Regions from separate parts of the Lysinibacillus sp. G01H genome, predicted to be linked through region 2. Evidence: riboswitches for the same ligand, from Rfam matches in the RefSeq annotation. Region 2 holds a riboswitch; each other region holds the start of a gene.
What was found. Region 2 has a riboswitch for S-adenosylmethionine ahead of PSR12_RS08120 (YezD family protein). Riboswitches for the same ligand answer to the same signal wherever they lie in the genome.

Region 1 (4,344 bases), 1.8 Mb from region 2:
ATGATTGTTTTTGGATGACCTGCAACAGAAGGATCAACGATATTTTCGATATATTGGATTGGATAAGCTACACGTGTATTTTCTGTTAGTGAACCATCGTCATAGTCACAAATACGAGTTTCTGGATCAACAGCTACGTTTTCTAATACAGAGCCGAAGCGGATTGCATTGTAGATTTCTGGTTCTTTTTCAGCAGAAAGGTTGATTGTTTTTGCATAGCAACCACCCTCAATGTTGAACACACCATTATCAGACCAACCGTGTTCATCGTCACCGATTAGCTTACGATCAGGATCAGCTGATAACGTCGTTTTACCAGTACCAGATAGACCGAAGAATAACGCCACATCGCCAGCTTCACCAACGTTTGCTGAGCAGTGCATTGAAAGAATACCTTGTTGTGGTAATAAGTAGTTCATGATACCAAAGATAGATTTTTTCATTTCACCAGCATATTCTGTACCACCAATTAAAATAATTTTCTTTTCAAGTGATACGATGATGAATGTTTCAGAAGCAGTACCATCAACCGCAGGATCTGCTTTAAAGTTAGGAGCTGAGATGACAGTGAAGTCAGCAACATGAGAAGCTAATTCATCTGCTGTTGGACGGATAAATAATTGATGAGCAAAAAGATTGTGCCATGCGTATTCATTAATAACTTGAATGCTTAATTGTGAATCTTTGTCAGCACCTGCAAAGCCTTTGAATACGAATAACTCGTCACGTTCTTTTAAATATTTTATTACTTTTACATATAGGTTATCGAACACTTCAGAAGAAATTGGTTGGTTTACTTTACCCCAGTCAATTTGATCTTTTGTGCTTTCTTCTTCTACCGTATATTTATCTTTAGGTGAACGACCAGTGTATTTGCCAGTTTCTGCACGAACTGCGCCATCTACTGTTAACATTGCTTCACCACGAGATGTAGCTTTTTCTGCTAATTGTGGTACTGAAAGTTGAACATTAATGTTACCGCCGTTTAATAATTCCTTCAGTTCGTTTGCAATTTCTACTGAATTCATCGATTAAATACCATCCTTTTTTATAGTATTCCCTTGATTTAGAGGGATTTTTTCTTAATTTCAAAAATAGTATAACACAATTGCTTAAATAATCTATACTAATTAAGAAATTATTTTAGAGTTTTTACCACTTTTCAATAAACTGACAAAAAATAATGTTTTTCGAGGAGAATACCATCAATCCTACTGTAATTAGGCATGAAGATTGAGCCACACATATGTTACCACAAGTAGCTAGGTATGTTGTAGGGATTAATTTGCTTCTATTTACATCATCATCCAAGTATGAAAAGTTTTTGTGTAATAAGTTCTTTCCTTTCTATACAGTAATACATAAGAAAATATTTGACAACGTTCGACCTTTTCAGTAACATGAGATTGAACGGATACTCTTATCCCGAGCTGGTGGAGGGTCAGGCCCTGTGAAACCCGGCAACCTGCATGAACTATTTCACGACATGCGTTGGTGCCAACCTGATGCAAGGGAACATCCCTTGAACGATAAGAGTGAAAGGTTACGCAGTCATTATTCCTTTCCTCATGTAAAGTAACGTGAGAAAAGGATTTTTTTATTGTTAAAAATCAATGTAAAGGTAAGTATATGTAGTTCTTTCCTTATTATAATGACGGATCTTTCGAAATCCTCGTGTTAAAAGCAGCAGTAACGGCTTGAGAGTTCAATCCTTAGGAGCGGACTTGACATGGGTAATGAGTACCGTATTCATACACAACTACTTATTGTAAGAGTATTTAGGAGGAAAACCAAATGACAAACCGTCGACTGTTTACATCAGAGAGTGTAACAGAAGGACATCCAGATAAGATTTGTGACCAAATCTCGGATGCCATTTTAGATGCTATTTTAGCAGAAGATCCAAATGCACGTGTAGCGTGTGAAACAACTGTAACAACAGGATTAGTATTAGTAGCAGGAGAAATTACAACTTCTACTTATGTAGATATTAAAGGTATTGTTCGTGACACTGTAGCTGAAATTGGCTATACACGAGGTAAATATGGCTTTGATGCTGAGAACTTAGCGGTGCTTGTGGCAATTGGTGAACAATCACCTGATATTGCTCAAGGTGTTGATCAGGCATTAGAGGCACGTGAAGGCTCTATGACAGATGCAGATATTGAAGCAATTGGTGCTGGTGACCAAGGCTTAATGTTTGGCTATGCATGTAATGAAACACCAGAGCTAATGCCATTACCAATTAGCTTGGCACACAAATTAGCACGCCGTTTAACAGAAGTACGTAAATCAGGTGAACTTGCCTATTTACGTCCTGATGGTAAAACGCAAGTAACGATAGAATATGATGACAATAATGTACCGGTTCGCGTGGATACAATTGTTATTTCAACACAGCATGATGAAGAAGCAACACTTGAACAAATTCAAGCAGATTTAAAAGAATTTGTTATTGCACCAGTTGTACCAAGTGAATTATTAGATGCTAATACGAAATACTTTATCAATCCAACTGGCCGTTTTGTAATTGGTGGACCAAAAGGTGATGCTGGATTAACAGGACGTAAAATCATTGTTGATACATACGGTGGTTATGCACGTCACGGTGGTGGTGCCTTCTCAGGTAAGGATGCAACCAAGGTAGACCGTTCAGCGGCATATGCAGCACGTTATGTAGCGAAAAATATCGTAGCAGCTGGCTTAGCAGAGCGTGCTGAAGTGCAACTCGCTTATGCGATTGGCGTTGCGCAGCCTGTTTCCATTGCTGTCGATACATTTGGCACAGGTAGAGTGAAAGAAAGCGAGATCGTTGAATGGGTACGCGAGCTATTCGATTTACGCCCAGCAGGTATCATTAAAATGCTTGATCTTCGTCGTCCCATTTATAAACAAACTGCTGCATATGGACATTTTGGTCGTACAGATTTAAATGTACCATGGGAGCAAATTGATAAAGCAGACGCGTTACGAGAAAAAGCATGTTTATAAACTATTGAACTAAAGTAATGAAGTCATTAGAAAATTATTCTAATGTATTAATAAGCAAAGGAGCAATATTGCTCCTTTTGTTTTTTTATAAAAAATACCTCGCTAGGATTCGTGAACATATTCGGTACACGAAAACGCGAGGGATTTTTTCGTTGGTATTAATTTTTTTGTGTAGATTATTTATTTTTGAAGTGATTTATAATATTGACCTTTTTCTGCGTATTCTCGTACGATGCGTTCCATATCCTCTTTATCCTCAGCATTTAATTCTCGGACAACTTTTGCTGGACGACCTAAAGCTAGACTATTTGGAGGAATGACTTTACCAGGAGGTACTAGGCTTCCTGCTCCAATAAATGCACCTTCTCCAATCTCAGCTCCGTCTAAAATAATGGATCCCATACCAATTAAGGCATTTTTGCGAATTGTACAACTATGTAAAGTGACTTGGTGTCCAACTGTTACCTCATCTTCAATAATGAGCGGATATTTTGGGCTTTGGTGTAAACAGCAAAGATCTTGAATACTGACACGTTTACCGATAATCGTTGGGGAAACATCACCACGAATAACCGTATTAAACCAAATGGTTGTTTCGGCGCCAATTGTTACGTCGCCCGTAACAGTTGCATAATCAGCAATGAAAACAGATGGATCGATCTTTGGCGTTTTATCTTTAAATGGATAAATCATGAAAATCGCCTCTTTTCTTTCTATAATGTAGTATTATCGTATCAAATACGCAACATTATGGAAATATAAAATTAAAATGTGCTATTTATTTCGATATAATCAAAGTGTAATTATTTTTTAGGAGGACTATGTAAATGTGGAAATGGGAAGCTGATGGACAAGCAAAAGCTGTGATTGCTATTCTTCATGGTGCTTATGAAAATCACCGTTGGTATGCATGGCTGATAGAGAAATTAAGATTAGAAGGCTTCCACATAGTCATGGGGGATTTACCGAATCATGGGGGTAATGCAAGGTTTGCTCGAGTCCATGATGAAGACTTCAAATTGTACAATAAGTATACAAGAAACCTGATTGAGAATGCTTTTTCATATAATTTACCAACCTTTGTAATAGGACATGGACTAGGTGCAACATTAATCCTCCATACAATGCAAAAGAGACAATATGAATGTGCGGGCATTATTTTAACATCACCTTGGTTGCAACTAAAGCTATTACCAGGTAAATTAACAAATGCTTTAACAAGTCTAAGTGCGTTAACAGCGAATGTTAAATTGACACATGACATTACATTAGAGAAATTAACGCGTAGTGTTGAAGGCAGAGAAGAAATGAAAGATGAGGTACCGCTCATGTCTGTTGTTTCTGTGAAATGGT
Region 2 (4,344 bases):
AGGAATTTTTGTTAGCTCGTGCCAGACTGCGTATGGAAACAGCCAATGCTCAATTTATGGTAGCAAATAGCTCTCAGTCTTTATATGGGGGGGATGAACCTCATTGGATTGTACCTGCTGATGGACAGCCTCTTAAAGTAATGGGCAAGCAAAAAACAGCAGAAGCTTTAATGTTGTATTTACAAAATCAATAAATGTGAACTGTGTAGAGAAACATTTCTACACAGTTTTTTCTTGTCTAAAAGGATAGGATCCTATAATATTTACTTAACGGTCGGTAAAAAAGGAGGGTAATAATGGGAAATAAAGAACAAACTTTTCAAAAGATTATAGAAATTGCTTATGGGATGTTTGCGGAAAATGGGTTTGAAAAAACAAGCTTAGCAATGATTGCTACAGAGGTCGGTATTTCAAAACCAGCCATTTACTATTATTTTCAATCAAAAGATCAATTAATTGCTTTCATATTTGATGAATTATATAAAGAAATTCAACATGATGTCGCTGTGGATTATAAAGAGCTTTCTTCCGCTAATTTTAAGGAGGAATTACTTAAGCTAGGCTATAATTCTATTGAGGCACAGGACAAGGACCCTTATTTTAATAAAATATTTAATCAATATGTACTATTAGCAGCTCGCGATGAAAACTATAAAAGACAATTAGTAGAGCTAGAAACCAGCTTTTTAACCAGCTTTGTTGCTATCCTACGATATGGCGTACAGCTAGGAGTGCTAGAGGATACTCCCCATCTAGAAGCGAAGGCCCAGATGCTAGCCCTGGTCTATGATAATATCGGTAATTTCATGTTAACAGGCAACCAATTGAACTATCGGGCTATTTGGAAGGAGGCAGTACATAGCGTTATTCAAGGGGGCAAAAATGATAAAGGGAAATAATGATCGGCGCATTGAAGGTCTTGATTTTGCAAGAGCTCTCGCCATGCTTGGCATGTTCATTGTCAATTTTGGCGTCATAACAGGTTCTACAACGAATGGTTCAAGATGGTTAATTGCCTTCCAACATCTTTTCGAGGGACGTGCTTCGGCCGTATTTGTCATGCTAGCAGGGATAGGGACAGCCTTCATGACTCGTCAAGCTAGAGAGAGTAAGGACCCAATCCTTCTTCGTCAGAATCGACTTACTTTGTGGAAGAGGGCGCTTTTGTTATTTACGATAGGGATAATATTGTATGCGATCGGCTGGACGGGAGATATATTACATTATTATGGCGTGTATATGTTTGTTGCTGCTTGGTTGATTGCCCAATCCAAGAAAATGATGATCTTCATAATTGGTGCCATCCTTATCCTTTCACAATGGCTCCAAATTCAATTTAGTTACCTTGCTGGTTGGCATCCAACATATGTGTTACTAGAGTATCTTGATTTTTGGACACCAGCAGGATTTATAAGAAATTTGATGTTTAATGGCTATCACCCTCTATTCCCCTGGATTTGCTTCTTTCTGATAGGTATGGTAATGGGCACATTAGATTTAACAAATCATACATTAAGAAAAAACTTACTGGTGACAGGTTTATTGCTAGTTATCATGACTGAGGCTTGTTCAAGGTTATTCATTAAGCTGACAACCATTCATTTATTAGATGTAGAGAGTGCATTGTATTTATTTGATACAGGACCGATTCCACCGAATGTGATGTATGTCCTATCTAATTCGGCTTCGGCTATTGTCATCATCGTGGGCTCCATCTATCTTGTAGAGACATGTAAAAATAAAGTAATTCAATCTTTCATATTAACAGGACAAATGTCTTTAACGCATTATGTTGGCCATGTTGTTATAGGCATTGGAATACTAATTGTTTGCCAAAGGCTGGAGAACCAAACACTTGCTTTTTCCATGCTGTATGCCTGCTGTTATTTTTTAGGATGTGTCGTTGTTTCTGTATGGTGGAGGGCTAAACATCATCGAGGCCCACTTGAATTCATGATGAGGAAATGGAGCTTGTAATAAATTAATGGATTGCCATCTATTTCTCACTGACTAGGCATAAAATACTTTAGGTAAAGGGAGTCTTTTAATCTAAACGACATATTGCATAGTATTCAGCTAGGTTTTCTAATATTTTGTATTGACATTCCTATAGCAGAATTATAGAATTATTTTCAAGAAACGCAGTACTCTTATCAAGAGAGGTGGAGGGACTTGGCCCAATGAAGCCTCGGCAACCGAAAAACAGGTGCCAAATCCAACAGATGGTGTCTGAGAGATAGGAGGGGCTATCAATCAGTTTGATGCGTTGGCCTCTTTATGAACAATAAGGATAAAAAAGAAGGGGTGTATCGTATGGCTCAGTCAGTAAAAGTAGATGATAAGAAACTAGAGGCAATTGCGAAGGCGATTCAAAATCTTGAATTTGGTGAAGTGCATATTACGATTCAAGATGGTGTGATTGTGCAAATTAATAGGCTTGAAAAGCAGAGATTTCCGCAGAAAAAATAACAATGATTTCAGTAGAACTTATGTCAAACGGCCACCTATAAGCATGAAGGATTTCCTGTGCTTACAAGTGGCCTTTTTTTGTGTAAAGGCTAGCTATAAAAGCTTTTTGGTATGGGACCGATATGACGGCGATGATACAGCAAAGGCTCTTTTTGAGCATTTGTAATGTCTACGACCTGCCCAATAAAAATGGTATGGTCGCCAGCATCGATTTGCTGAAATGTTTTACATTGTAAATTAGCTGCGGTATCATGTAAAATCGGTAGTCCTAAAGAGGAAGTTGACCATGATGCTTGTGCAAAGCGATCAGGGATTTTACTAGCAAATAGTGTACATAAATGCTCTTGATCACTCGCTAAAATATTGACCGCAAAATTTGGCGCAGTCGTGAAATAGGGATGGAGCTGAGATTTTTTATCGAGTGACCACAAAATAAGGAGCGGGTCGATTGAAACAGATGCAAAGGAATTGACGGTTAAGCCAATCGGTTTTGTGTCATGACATGTCGTGACAACTGTTACGCCTGTAGGATAATTACCTAATGCCAATTTAAAAGCAGCTACTAAATCTGTCATTCAAATCACCTCTTTATGAAATTAGTGAACGGAGTTTGTAGGTAAACGAAACTTTTTTTCATATCCTACTAGTAACTCCTTTTCTTGAGTAAATTTTAAACTAATCAAACATACAGGTAAAGGTAATGGGGAAAGAAAGGGGAATGGCCATGACTTTATATTTTGATCATCTGGTTCATCAAGTGGAGTCACCAGAAAATATAAAGGTTTTCTTCAATAAACGAAATGTCCATACAGTGAATGGTGGGCAGCACACGATGTGGGGGACTTATAATACGTTAAGCTACTTTGGCTTAAGCTACATTGAACAAATTGCTATCTATGATCGTGATTTATTTGAGCAAGCGGCACAATACCCATATTCCCTACATTATACGTTTAAACGTGATCAAGAGCGCCAGGGATTTTCTCGAATTGCTCTGCGCACAAAAAATATTGACGAAGAGGGTCGACGCTTGCGAGCATTGGGCTATGAAGTATATGGACCAGATGCATGTAGCAGAACAAGACCAGATGGCACGGTGGTAGAATGGAAGCTACTGCATTTTGGTAAGCCAGATCTGCCAATTGATTTTCCATTTTTAATTGAATGGGCGGAGGAAAATGAAGAGCGTTTGGTTCAATTAAAGGCAAGTGGTGCCATTGATGTAAAACAGGCTATCACGATGGAATCCGTCCAATTCTACGTCAAGGACATGCAGGCAACAGTAAAACTGTGGCAAGAGGTGTTACAGCTACCAGTGCCTACGCAGTATGAGCAGTATATGTCACTACAGCTACCGAATATGCGTTTAGATTTCTATGAGGAAGAGAGTGCGATGGCAATGACACTTGGCCATGTCAAAGAGGGACCATTTGGTGTGACATTAAAGGATCCTAAACGAACAAAGGAAACATTAGTTTGTCCTGGTGCTTTTTATTGGATAAATCGATAATGAGAAAAAGGCTGGAACATAAGCTAAATAATCTCTAAATTAACAAAACATGACAACTAGAAAAACCGAACTATTCCAAAACACTTCGTGAGCATTTCAGTGGATAGTTCGGTATTTTTGTTGGCTGAAACACTTTTGACCCAGCCACTTTACATAGTGTTGAAAACAAAAATATCCATAGAATTTCTAATGCAGGCTACTTGCTTTCCTGTGGGCGAGCCGCTTCCTCCGCTATCGCTACAATCCACTCACTTTTTAGCAAAGGTGTTCACTACTCATTTTATCGAGAGGTGCTGTCACCCATCACTTTTCTAAAAGGTCTTTTTCTAGTGACATGATCTTTATTCAACAATGGAAAAATCCAC
Region 3 (4,344 bases), 2.3 Mb from region 2:
CCAAGCACTTGAGGGTCGCGAGCGTTTAAAAAATCAATCACAAAATATGCTAAATATTAGTCATTCTCTTCATGATATAGAAGAAAATATTGAACAATTATCAGGTATGTCTAAGGAAATGGAAACAATCATGAGTGTTGTGACCAATATTGCGAATCAAACAAATCTATTGGCTTTAAATGCAGCAATTGAAGCAGCACGTGCTGGGGAAGCGGGAAAGGGCTTTAGTGTAGTGGCCGATGAAGTACGGAAATTATCAATTCAGACAAAAGAATCTGTTACAGCGGTGGCTTTGTTATTGAAAAAGACAGGTGAACGAACAGAGAAACTAGAGTATTCTTTGACAAATATTCAAGAAGAAGTTGCAGCAGGTGAAGAAAATATGTTACAAACTGAAGGCCAATTTACGAGTATATTGGGAGCCATGACAGAGGCAAAAGATCAAAATGAGTGTATGGCAACAAAAATACAAGCAATTGTAGGCATATTAAGTGAATTAGGCACTTCATTTACTGAGGTAACAAATTCAGCAGAAAAATTAGCGAGCTTTGCGCAAAATTTAAAAGGATAGACTACTAACAACATCCTATTTTTTATGTTTTTAGACGTAATAAACACTATAGTACCTATTAAAATGTTTGTTGTGAAGCCATCGTTATAGAGGATCAATCTTATAGAGATTCAGAAAGTAAGAGCTATTTCACTGATGAAATAGCTCTATTTTTGCTAAATTTGTAAAGGGTTTAACGTAATTTTCAATGAAAAAAAGATTATACTGTAGAAAGAATGAATAATAGGGGCGGTTATGATGAAAACAGTTGTTGTTTTAGGCGGCGGTATTACAGGACTATGTACAATGCATTATTTGCAACGTCAAGTGAAGGAACATAATTTAAATGTTCGTCTAGTGCTTATAGAAAAAAATACATATTTAGGAGGCAAATTATATTCAGTACATGAACAAGGTTTCATCATGGAAACGGGTGCTGATTCTATTGTAGCCCGTCATCAAGGCGTTATGGAACTCGTGCAGGAGCTTGATTTTGAGGCGGAACTAGTTTACAACGAAACAGGTATTTCTTATATTTATACGAATAATGAGTTACATGCTATTCCGGCAGATTCAACTTTCGGAATACCGATGAGTTTAGCATCCTTAGAGGAAAGTACACTTATTTCCGAGCAAGGAAAAAAAGAAGCGTTGAAGGATTTAACATTGCCAAACAATGGCTTCACAAAGGAAAGTTCAATCGGTGAATTTTTAACTTACTATTTAGGAGAGGAACTGGTGAAAAATCAAATTGCACCAGTCCTTGCAGGTGTTTATTCGGGAGATTTACATCAGCTTTCTATTGGCTCTACTTTACCGTATTTGATTGATTATAAGAATGATTATGGAAGTATTATTAAAGGCTTTGATGCGAATCGTGAGCAATTTGTTAAAGCAGCGAACAAAAAATTTATATCGTTTAAAAAAGGTTTATCTTCTTTAATTGATCGACTTGAACAAACCTTATCCGATGTAGAAATTATCAAGGGTGTTACTACGTTAAATGTTCAAAAACAAGATAAGAACTACACTATTTCCTTAGCTAATGGTGAAATTATTGAGTCAGATTATGTCGTTTTAGCATTACCGAACGATACTGTCCAAAATCTGCTACAGGATGAATCTTTAAACCGCTATTTTGATCGATTTACGACAGCGTCAGCGATTACTATCTATTTAGGTTTTGATGTGCCAGATGCTAAATTGCCAGCAGATGGAACAGGCTATATTGTTTCCCATAATTCAGACGTTACTTGTAATGCAGCAACTTGGACTAGTCGTAAATGGAAGCATACATCGAAAGAAAATAAATTACTTGTGCGACTCTTTTATAAGAGCATCAATCCAGCCTATGAGCAACTACGTGCCATGACGGATGAAGAATTGGCAGCAGTTGCTTTAGAAGATGTGAGAAAGAGCCTAGGAATAGAGGAGCAACCAACCGTTGTGAATGTAACAAAATGGATTGATCAAATGCCTAAATATGATCTAGCGCATCGTGAGGCATTACAAGGATTACTACAAGAATTACATGAGAAATATCCTAATTTATCGATTGCAGGGTGCTCATATTTTGGCGTAGGTATCGGTGCTTGCATTCAAAATGGGAAAAAAATTGGCGAAGAGCTTGCAAAGAAACTTGCCAATTTCTAAGATTTTAAGTGGAAAAAAACTTTGTTATGTGAAATAGTCTTGACTCATTCGTCAGTAAACGATATGATTCTTTTAATTATTTAAAAAATTCATACTTAATTCTTATCAAGAGAAGCAGAGGGACTGGCCCATTGAAGCTTCAGCAACCAACTTTATTGTCAGGTGCTAAATCCAGAAGACCGTTGAGTCGAAGATGAGAAGGAACAACAATGATGAATCGTTAAAGCCTTCTTTTTTATGAAAGAAGGCTTTTTATTATATAGAGACATAGGAAGAGAGGCTAATTTTATGGGATTGCTTGAAAGGTTAAAAACGCATGTATTGACGGCAGACGGTGCAATAGGCACAGTGCTATATGGCTATGGATTGGAGTATTGCCATGAGGAAATGAATGTTCAGAGACCCGAGTTAATTGAAAAGATTCATAGAGAATATATTGCAGCTGGTGCTGACATCATTCAAACGAATACGTACGGTGCAAATGCCATTAAATTAGCTCGCTATGGATTAGAATCACGTGTCCAACAATTTAATGAAGCTGCTATCACCATCGCAAAACGAGCAGCGGCTGATGGCGGTCAATTTGTTTTAGGAACAATTGGTGGTATTCGGGGAATTCGTAAAAGTGATGCAACCTTGGATGAAATATTAGCGACTATTGAAGAACAAGCAAGAGTCTTACTTGCAGGGAATCCAGATGGCCTTTTACTTGAAACTTATTATGATTTTGAAGAATTAACAGCAACCTTAAAGATGCTACGAGAAAAAACAAAATTGCCGATTATTGCACAAGTTTCTATGCATGAGCCTGGTGTTTTACAAAATGGGATGACTTTAAATAATGCTCTCCATGAGCTTGAAGCCCTAGGTGCTGATATTGTTGGTGTCAATTGTCGACTAGGTCCACACCATACAATTCTGGCATTTGAGGGTGTAGAACTTCCTCATAAGGCATTTATGTCAGCCTATCCAAATGCTTCACTTCTGGACTTAGAGGATGGGCGTGTCGTTTATGAGTCAGAAGCTGATTATTTTGGTCGAGCGGCTGTTGAATTGCGTGATCAAGGTGTACGCTTAATAGGGGGCTGTTGTGGTACAACACCCAAACATATTGCAGCAGCAAAGAAGTATTTAGAAGAGTTATCACCGGTTCAGGAGAAGCATGCGAAGCCTAAAAAGATTGAGATTGTTCGAGAAGCGGAGCCAACAAAGTATGAGCCTCTTCATGAAAAAGTTAAACGTGAACGCTCTGTCATAGTAGAGTTGGATACACCTAGACATTTAGAGATCGATGGGTTCCTTGAAGGAGCAAAGCAATTATATGATGCAGGTGCAGATGTAGTTATGATGGCAGACAATTCACTGGCCTCTCCACGTATTAGTAATATTGCAATGGGCGCATTGTTGAAGAGCACACATAGTGTACGCCCACTAACTCATATTACATGTCGCGATCGTAATTTAATTGGTCTACAATCCCATTTAATGGGGTTAAATGCTTTAGGTATTCATGATGTGTTGGCCGTTACGGGTGATCCAACGAAAGTAGGAGATTTCCCAGGTGCGACAAGTGTTTATGATGTATCTTCCATGGAGCTAATCCAATTAATTAAGCAATTAAATGAAGGGGTCTCGTTCTCAGGTAAGCCACTTCGTAAAAAAGCAAATTTTTCAGTTGCTGCTGCATTTAATCCAAACGTCCGTGTGTTAGATCGTGCTGTGACACGCTTGGAGAAGAAAATTGAGCATGGGGCAGACTATTTCATTTCTCAACCAGTATATACGAAAGAGAAGATTGTAGAGATTTATGAGGCAACAAAGCATTTACAAGCTCCAATATACATCGGTATTATGCCTGTTACGAGTTATAAAAGCGCTGAATTTTTACATCATGAAGTGCCAGGTATCAAATTATCTGAAGATGCCTTAACAAGAATGAAAGCATGTGGAGAAGATAAAGAAAAGGCAACATTGGAAGGGATTGCTATTGCCAAAGAATTAGTAGAAGAGGCTACGCAATATTTCAATGGGATTTACCTTATTACACCATTTTTACGTTACGATGTGACACTAGAGTTGATGAAATATATAGAGCAATTGGATGAACAGAAAAAAGGAGTAAGTATACATGGCTAAGCACT
Region 4 (4,344 bases), 2.0 Mb from region 2:
ACTTTATCTTTACGAGCTTTTCCACTTATAAATGAAAAAATTGTAGATGAAGAGGTTTTCCTCATGTGTTTATATGCGGATGAGCTGGCAGAAAAAAGATATACTAGCCAATTTTCGAATATATTTTTACAGCGTTGGCATCCTTATATAGTGAATGTCTTACAGCAGGATGTTTCGAAGTCTATAGCTATTAAAGCGGTGCTTGATCATTTTAATATTGACCCTAAGAATGCGATTGCCTTTGGGGATGGGGATAATGATATTGATATGTTGGAGTATGTAGGAGTAGGAATTGCTATGGGAAATGGTAGTAAAGCTCTAAAAAGAGCTGCCAATTTTGTTACAAAGAAATCTACGGATGGCGGTATCAATTTTGCTTTACGTCAGCTTCAAGTCATTTAGAGCGCTGAGGTTACACTATATATAGCAGGTAGATTTTAATAAATTTTAGGTGGGATGATTTATGGCACATCACGTGCAGTCTCTAATTGAACATTACGGATACTTTGGGATTATCGTGATTCTAATTGGAGGTATTGTTGGGGTGCCACTTCCTGATGAGGTGTTTCTAACTTATGTAGGCTATAGTGTTTACCGAGAAAGTCTTGAACACATTCCTGCTTTGGTCAGTGCAATGATTGGTGCGGTTGGAGGCATTACCTTAAGCTACTATATTGGTTATCGTTTTGGCTTACCGTTATTGCAGAAATATGGCCCTAGAATTCATATTACAGAGCAAAAAATTGACTTTACGAAAAAGATGTTTACAAAAATAGGACCTACCCTATTATTAATTGGCTATTTTATTCCAGGGGTACGCCATTTGACAGCATATATTGCGGCTATTAATAATTATCCTTATAGAAAGTTTGCGCTTTTTGCCTATATAGGGGCATTTATCTGGACGTTCACATTTATATCATTAGGAAAGATGCTTGGAGAGAAATGGCGATTTGTTGGATACTATTTAACTCATTATAGTATCTATCTTATCCTTTTATTTATTGTAGGGATGCTCATTGCTTACTTTTTATTCAAAAAAAGAAATGGACAAACATAAAAGTCGGTATACGCTATACCGACTTTTATGTTATGGCAAAATAGCAAATGAGCGCACAGGGAAGCCAGATGCTTTTTCTGGCTTAGGTACGATATTGAAGATGATAGCACCTTTCGCAGGTAGCTTGTCTAAATTAGTCATTAGCTCAATTTGATAGGTGTCTTGGTCAAGCACAAAATATTCGCCCTCTAGCTTGCCATTTTTACGAAAATCAGCAGCAGAGTCCGTATCGAATGTTTCATGACCAATTGCGCTTACCTTACGTTTTGTTAGTAAAAACTGTAAAGCTTCTAAACCCCAGCCAGGGATATGGTTATGTCCATCTGCATCCTTATTACTGAAAGCCTCTTTATCTGGCCAGCGCTTACTCCAATCTGTACGTAATGCAACAAATGTTCCTGCTTCAATTTCTCCATGCTTGTCCTCAAAATTAAGAATATCTTCTACACTTAATGTAAAATCATGGTTGCTCGCAGCCTCTTGTGATTTATCAATAACAACAAGGGGGAGAACAAGCTCTTTTAGTTCTAATTCTTCTAAGTAGCGAGTATCTCGCACAAAATGAATGGGTGGGTCGATATGTGTGCCATATTGACCAGGGAACGTGAATTGTTGAGCGAAGAAACCATCCTTATGAGAAAATAATGTTTCAAATTTAGCGTCCTCAAACATAAAAAAATGTGGTGAATTAGGGCCGAAAGTATGTGTTAAGTCAACCCACTGTTTCGATTTTAATAATTCCAATGCTTGCAAAAGTTCATTAGACATCGATTTCCCTGCTTTCTGTAAAAAATAGTGGTAAATAAAAAAGGAGTCCCCTAATAGAAGAGGACTCCTGCTTGAAACAACGGTAGTTCTTCTTCTCATCTTCAAGGCTGATCATTTTGCCAATTGGAATTAGCACCATACTGTTAGCTGGTTGCTGAGACTTCATCGGGCCAATCCCTCCGTCTCTCTTGATAAGAAAAGTAATATAAGAATTTTCAGAAATAACAATACAAACACTTTAGCATAGTTTTTTATAGTTTACAAGTTCACTAGGAATTTTCACCAATTCAAATTTAAGGTGACGCCACAACAATCATTATCAATAAGACGTATTATAAAACTGTCTGGTGTATAGTTTGTTTCAAATTTCACCGTAATGCCTGTTGATGTGATTAATTTTTCAACCTCTGTTTTATTTGAAAGTTGAGCAGCATTCATTAAATCATGTGCGAATTGTTGGGAGCTATCTATTTTATCCGTAAGTAATTGGGCTTGCTGCATCATCGCCTTCATCCGTGATGCTGAAGCTTTTAATTTGTGTGTATCGACAGGTGGAAAAGGATTATTGGTCGGCATTGCTAGGTGTTGCGAAAAGGGTCTAATGGCAAAATGATTAGCGATAGGCGATGTTGGATAATGATAGGGATGCACAAAATACGGATAAGGATTGTAATACAAGGTCATTCCTCCTATCCTATAACTGATAACTTATCTTATGTAGCCAAACGGCTTTCGGTGTTATTAGCAGTGCAATGTTTGTCCTAAACATTTAAAAAGGAAGCTAAAGTAAGCTTCCTTTTAGCCAAGTACATTCAAGACATCATCAATTTTTTTACTATGTGATAAAATGCCATAATTCATCCATGTTAAAAAGTCTACTTCATAGATACAGTTGCTTTTAACGGCAGCTAGGTTTTTCCAAGTAGGAGTTTTTAAAATAGCACGTTCCTCATTTTCATAAATGGAATGTTGTTTATCAAAGGTAATAAATAAATGATCAGCATCTAATTGCAACAATTGAGCAAATGTCAGTTGAACTTTACGTTGATTGTGCGGAATACTCCATACTAGTGAATGTGGCATTAAACCTAAGTCACGATATAAAATGGGGCCCGTATAGCCACATTCAGGGCCCGCGTATAGAGTAATGCCAATGGCTGAAATACGGAGAAATGCCACACTTTGCCCATAAACAGATTTGCTAAGAATTCCTTTTGCTTGTTGTACTTTATCTTCATATTGTAGGATTACGTCTTGCATCAAAGAGGTTTTTCCTGTTAGATCTGCAATTTTAAATAAAGTAGATTGCCAATTCTCTCCGGGGTGTGAGAGGTGGCAGACGGGGGCTACCTCATCTAAATGATGAAAGGATTCCCAACGCTCTATACCAGAATCTAGCATAATTAAAGTTGGCTTATAGTAAAGGAGTCGATCTATTTCTCTATTTTGTACATCGATATCTGGCACTTCCTGTAGACCTAAATAGTCTTGTTTTCCCCATTTTGAATGACTGAATTGAGCAATTGGCGTAATCCCAAGGGCAACAAAGAAATCTTCTAAGAATGGTGCAAATACACGTAGATGGCTGCCTTGATTTCTTCGATATTGTCCTGGAGAGATGCCGACATGTTCTTTAAAACGACGATTGAAATAATACTCATTATTAAATCCGACAGATTGGCTAATTTCAAATACTCGATCATTTGTTGTCATTAATAGTTGCTTAGCTTTTTCAATACGAATGTTAGTTAAATAGTGAAGAGGAATTTGTCCCGTAATATCTTTAAAAATACGCGTATAATTCCATCTTGGTACGTCAGCGAGCTGTGCTAGCTGTTCAACCGTCCACTCCTTTTCATAATGTTTATGTAAATGGTTAATGGATTGTTCAACAGATTGGCGATCATTTTTTTGCATCTGCTTGGGTATGGTTTGATGTAAGAGCAATAACATCAGTTCTTGAAAGTGCACATGCTGTTCAAAAATCGTGTGTTCATCCTCTGCTAACCGGTTCTGATAGATGACTTCTAGCAGTCTATGACATTGTGAAAAGGGGAGAAGATGTCGTTCGCTGATACTTGTAAAATGGCTATGTGAATTCTGACTATTACTGAGATTGACAATGTTGAATTGTAATTGATAAAAACAAAGGTGCTCACTTTGAATGTGGATACTAACCGTGTTATTTGGCGGTATCAATATGCACTTTTCTTCACTAAAATGAATGGTGTCATGATCTATTTCTAGCTTTCCGCTACCATTCATTACGATGAAAAGTGTATAGAAATCACTACTAATCAATAACTTTTTTGATGATTGAATTGCATAAGAGATATTTTGTAACGTATAAACATGTGTTAAGTTACCCATTGATAATTCACCCCTTTTTGTTGAATTGGCATAACAACACAAAGAAAGCCCTCATTAAGAGCGTTCTTCATGTTGTTGAAAAAGATCATATGACTAGTAGAAAAAGCCCATTTAGCAAGGCAAGGGGTTGATTTCCGCTCCTCCAG

Region 1: another riboswitch for S-adenosylmethionine. It lies ahead of metK (methionine adenosyltransferase); the one in region 2 lies ahead of PSR12_RS08120 (YezD family protein).
Region 3: another riboswitch for S-adenosylmethionine. It lies ahead of PSR12_RS20885 (bifunctional homocysteine S-methyltransferase/methylenetetrahydrofolate reductase); the one in region 2 lies ahead of PSR12_RS08120 (YezD family protein).
Region 4: another riboswitch for S-adenosylmethionine. It lies ahead of PSR12_RS22375 (cyclase family protein); the one in region 2 lies ahead of PSR12_RS08120 (YezD family protein).

What each region holds. Positions count from the first base shown of each region.
Region 1 is NZ_CP118397.1:3,503,932-3,508,275, reverse strand. Features, by position in the region: gene pckA (phosphoenolpyruvate carboxykinase (ATP)) at 1-1,028, opposite strand, end outside; SAM riboswitch class I at 1,418-1,536, shown strand; gene metK (methionine adenosyltransferase) at 1,795-2,991, shown strand; gene PSR12_RS17710 (gamma carbonic anhydrase) at 3,172-3,684, opposite strand; gene PSR12_RS17705 (alpha/beta hydrolase) at 3,819-4,344, shown strand, end outside.
Region 2 is NZ_CP118397.1:1,673,225-1,677,568, forward strand. Features, by position in the region: gene PSR12_RS08105 (phosphopantothenoylcysteine decarboxylase domain-containing protein) at 1-194, shown strand, start outside; gene PSR12_RS08110 (TetR/AcrR family transcriptional regulator) at 297-899, shown strand; gene PSR12_RS08115 (DUF418 domain-containing protein) at 883-1,977, shown strand; SAM riboswitch class I at 2,148-2,243, shown strand; gene PSR12_RS08120 (YezD family protein) at 2,314-2,469, shown strand; gene PSR12_RS08125 (flavin reductase family protein) at 2,559-3,044, opposite strand; gene PSR12_RS08130 (VOC family protein) at 3,194-3,979, shown strand.
Region 3 is NZ_CP118397.1:4,105,441-4,109,784, reverse strand. Features, by position in the region: gene PSR12_RS20895 (globin-coupled sensor protein) at 1-571, shown strand, start outside; gene PSR12_RS20890 (protoporphyrinogen oxidase) at 809-2,203, shown strand; SAM riboswitch class I at 2,303-2,403, shown strand; gene PSR12_RS20885 (bifunctional homocysteine S-methyltransferase/methylenetetrahydrofolate reductase) at 2,492-4,339, shown strand; gene metH (methionine synthase) at 4,332-4,344, shown strand, end outside.
Region 4 is NZ_CP118397.1:4,404,219-4,408,562, reverse strand. Features, by position in the region: gene PSR12_RS22385 (Cof-type HAD-IIB family hydrolase) at 1-402, shown strand, start outside; gene PSR12_RS22380 (DedA family protein) at 464-1,060, shown strand; gene PSR12_RS22375 (cyclase family protein) at 1,091-1,828, opposite strand; SAM riboswitch class I at 1,921-2,026, opposite strand; gene PSR12_RS22370 (YuzC family spore coat inner layer protein) at 2,108-2,512, opposite strand; gene PSR12_RS22365 (helix-turn-helix domain-containing protein) at 2,627-4,198, opposite strand.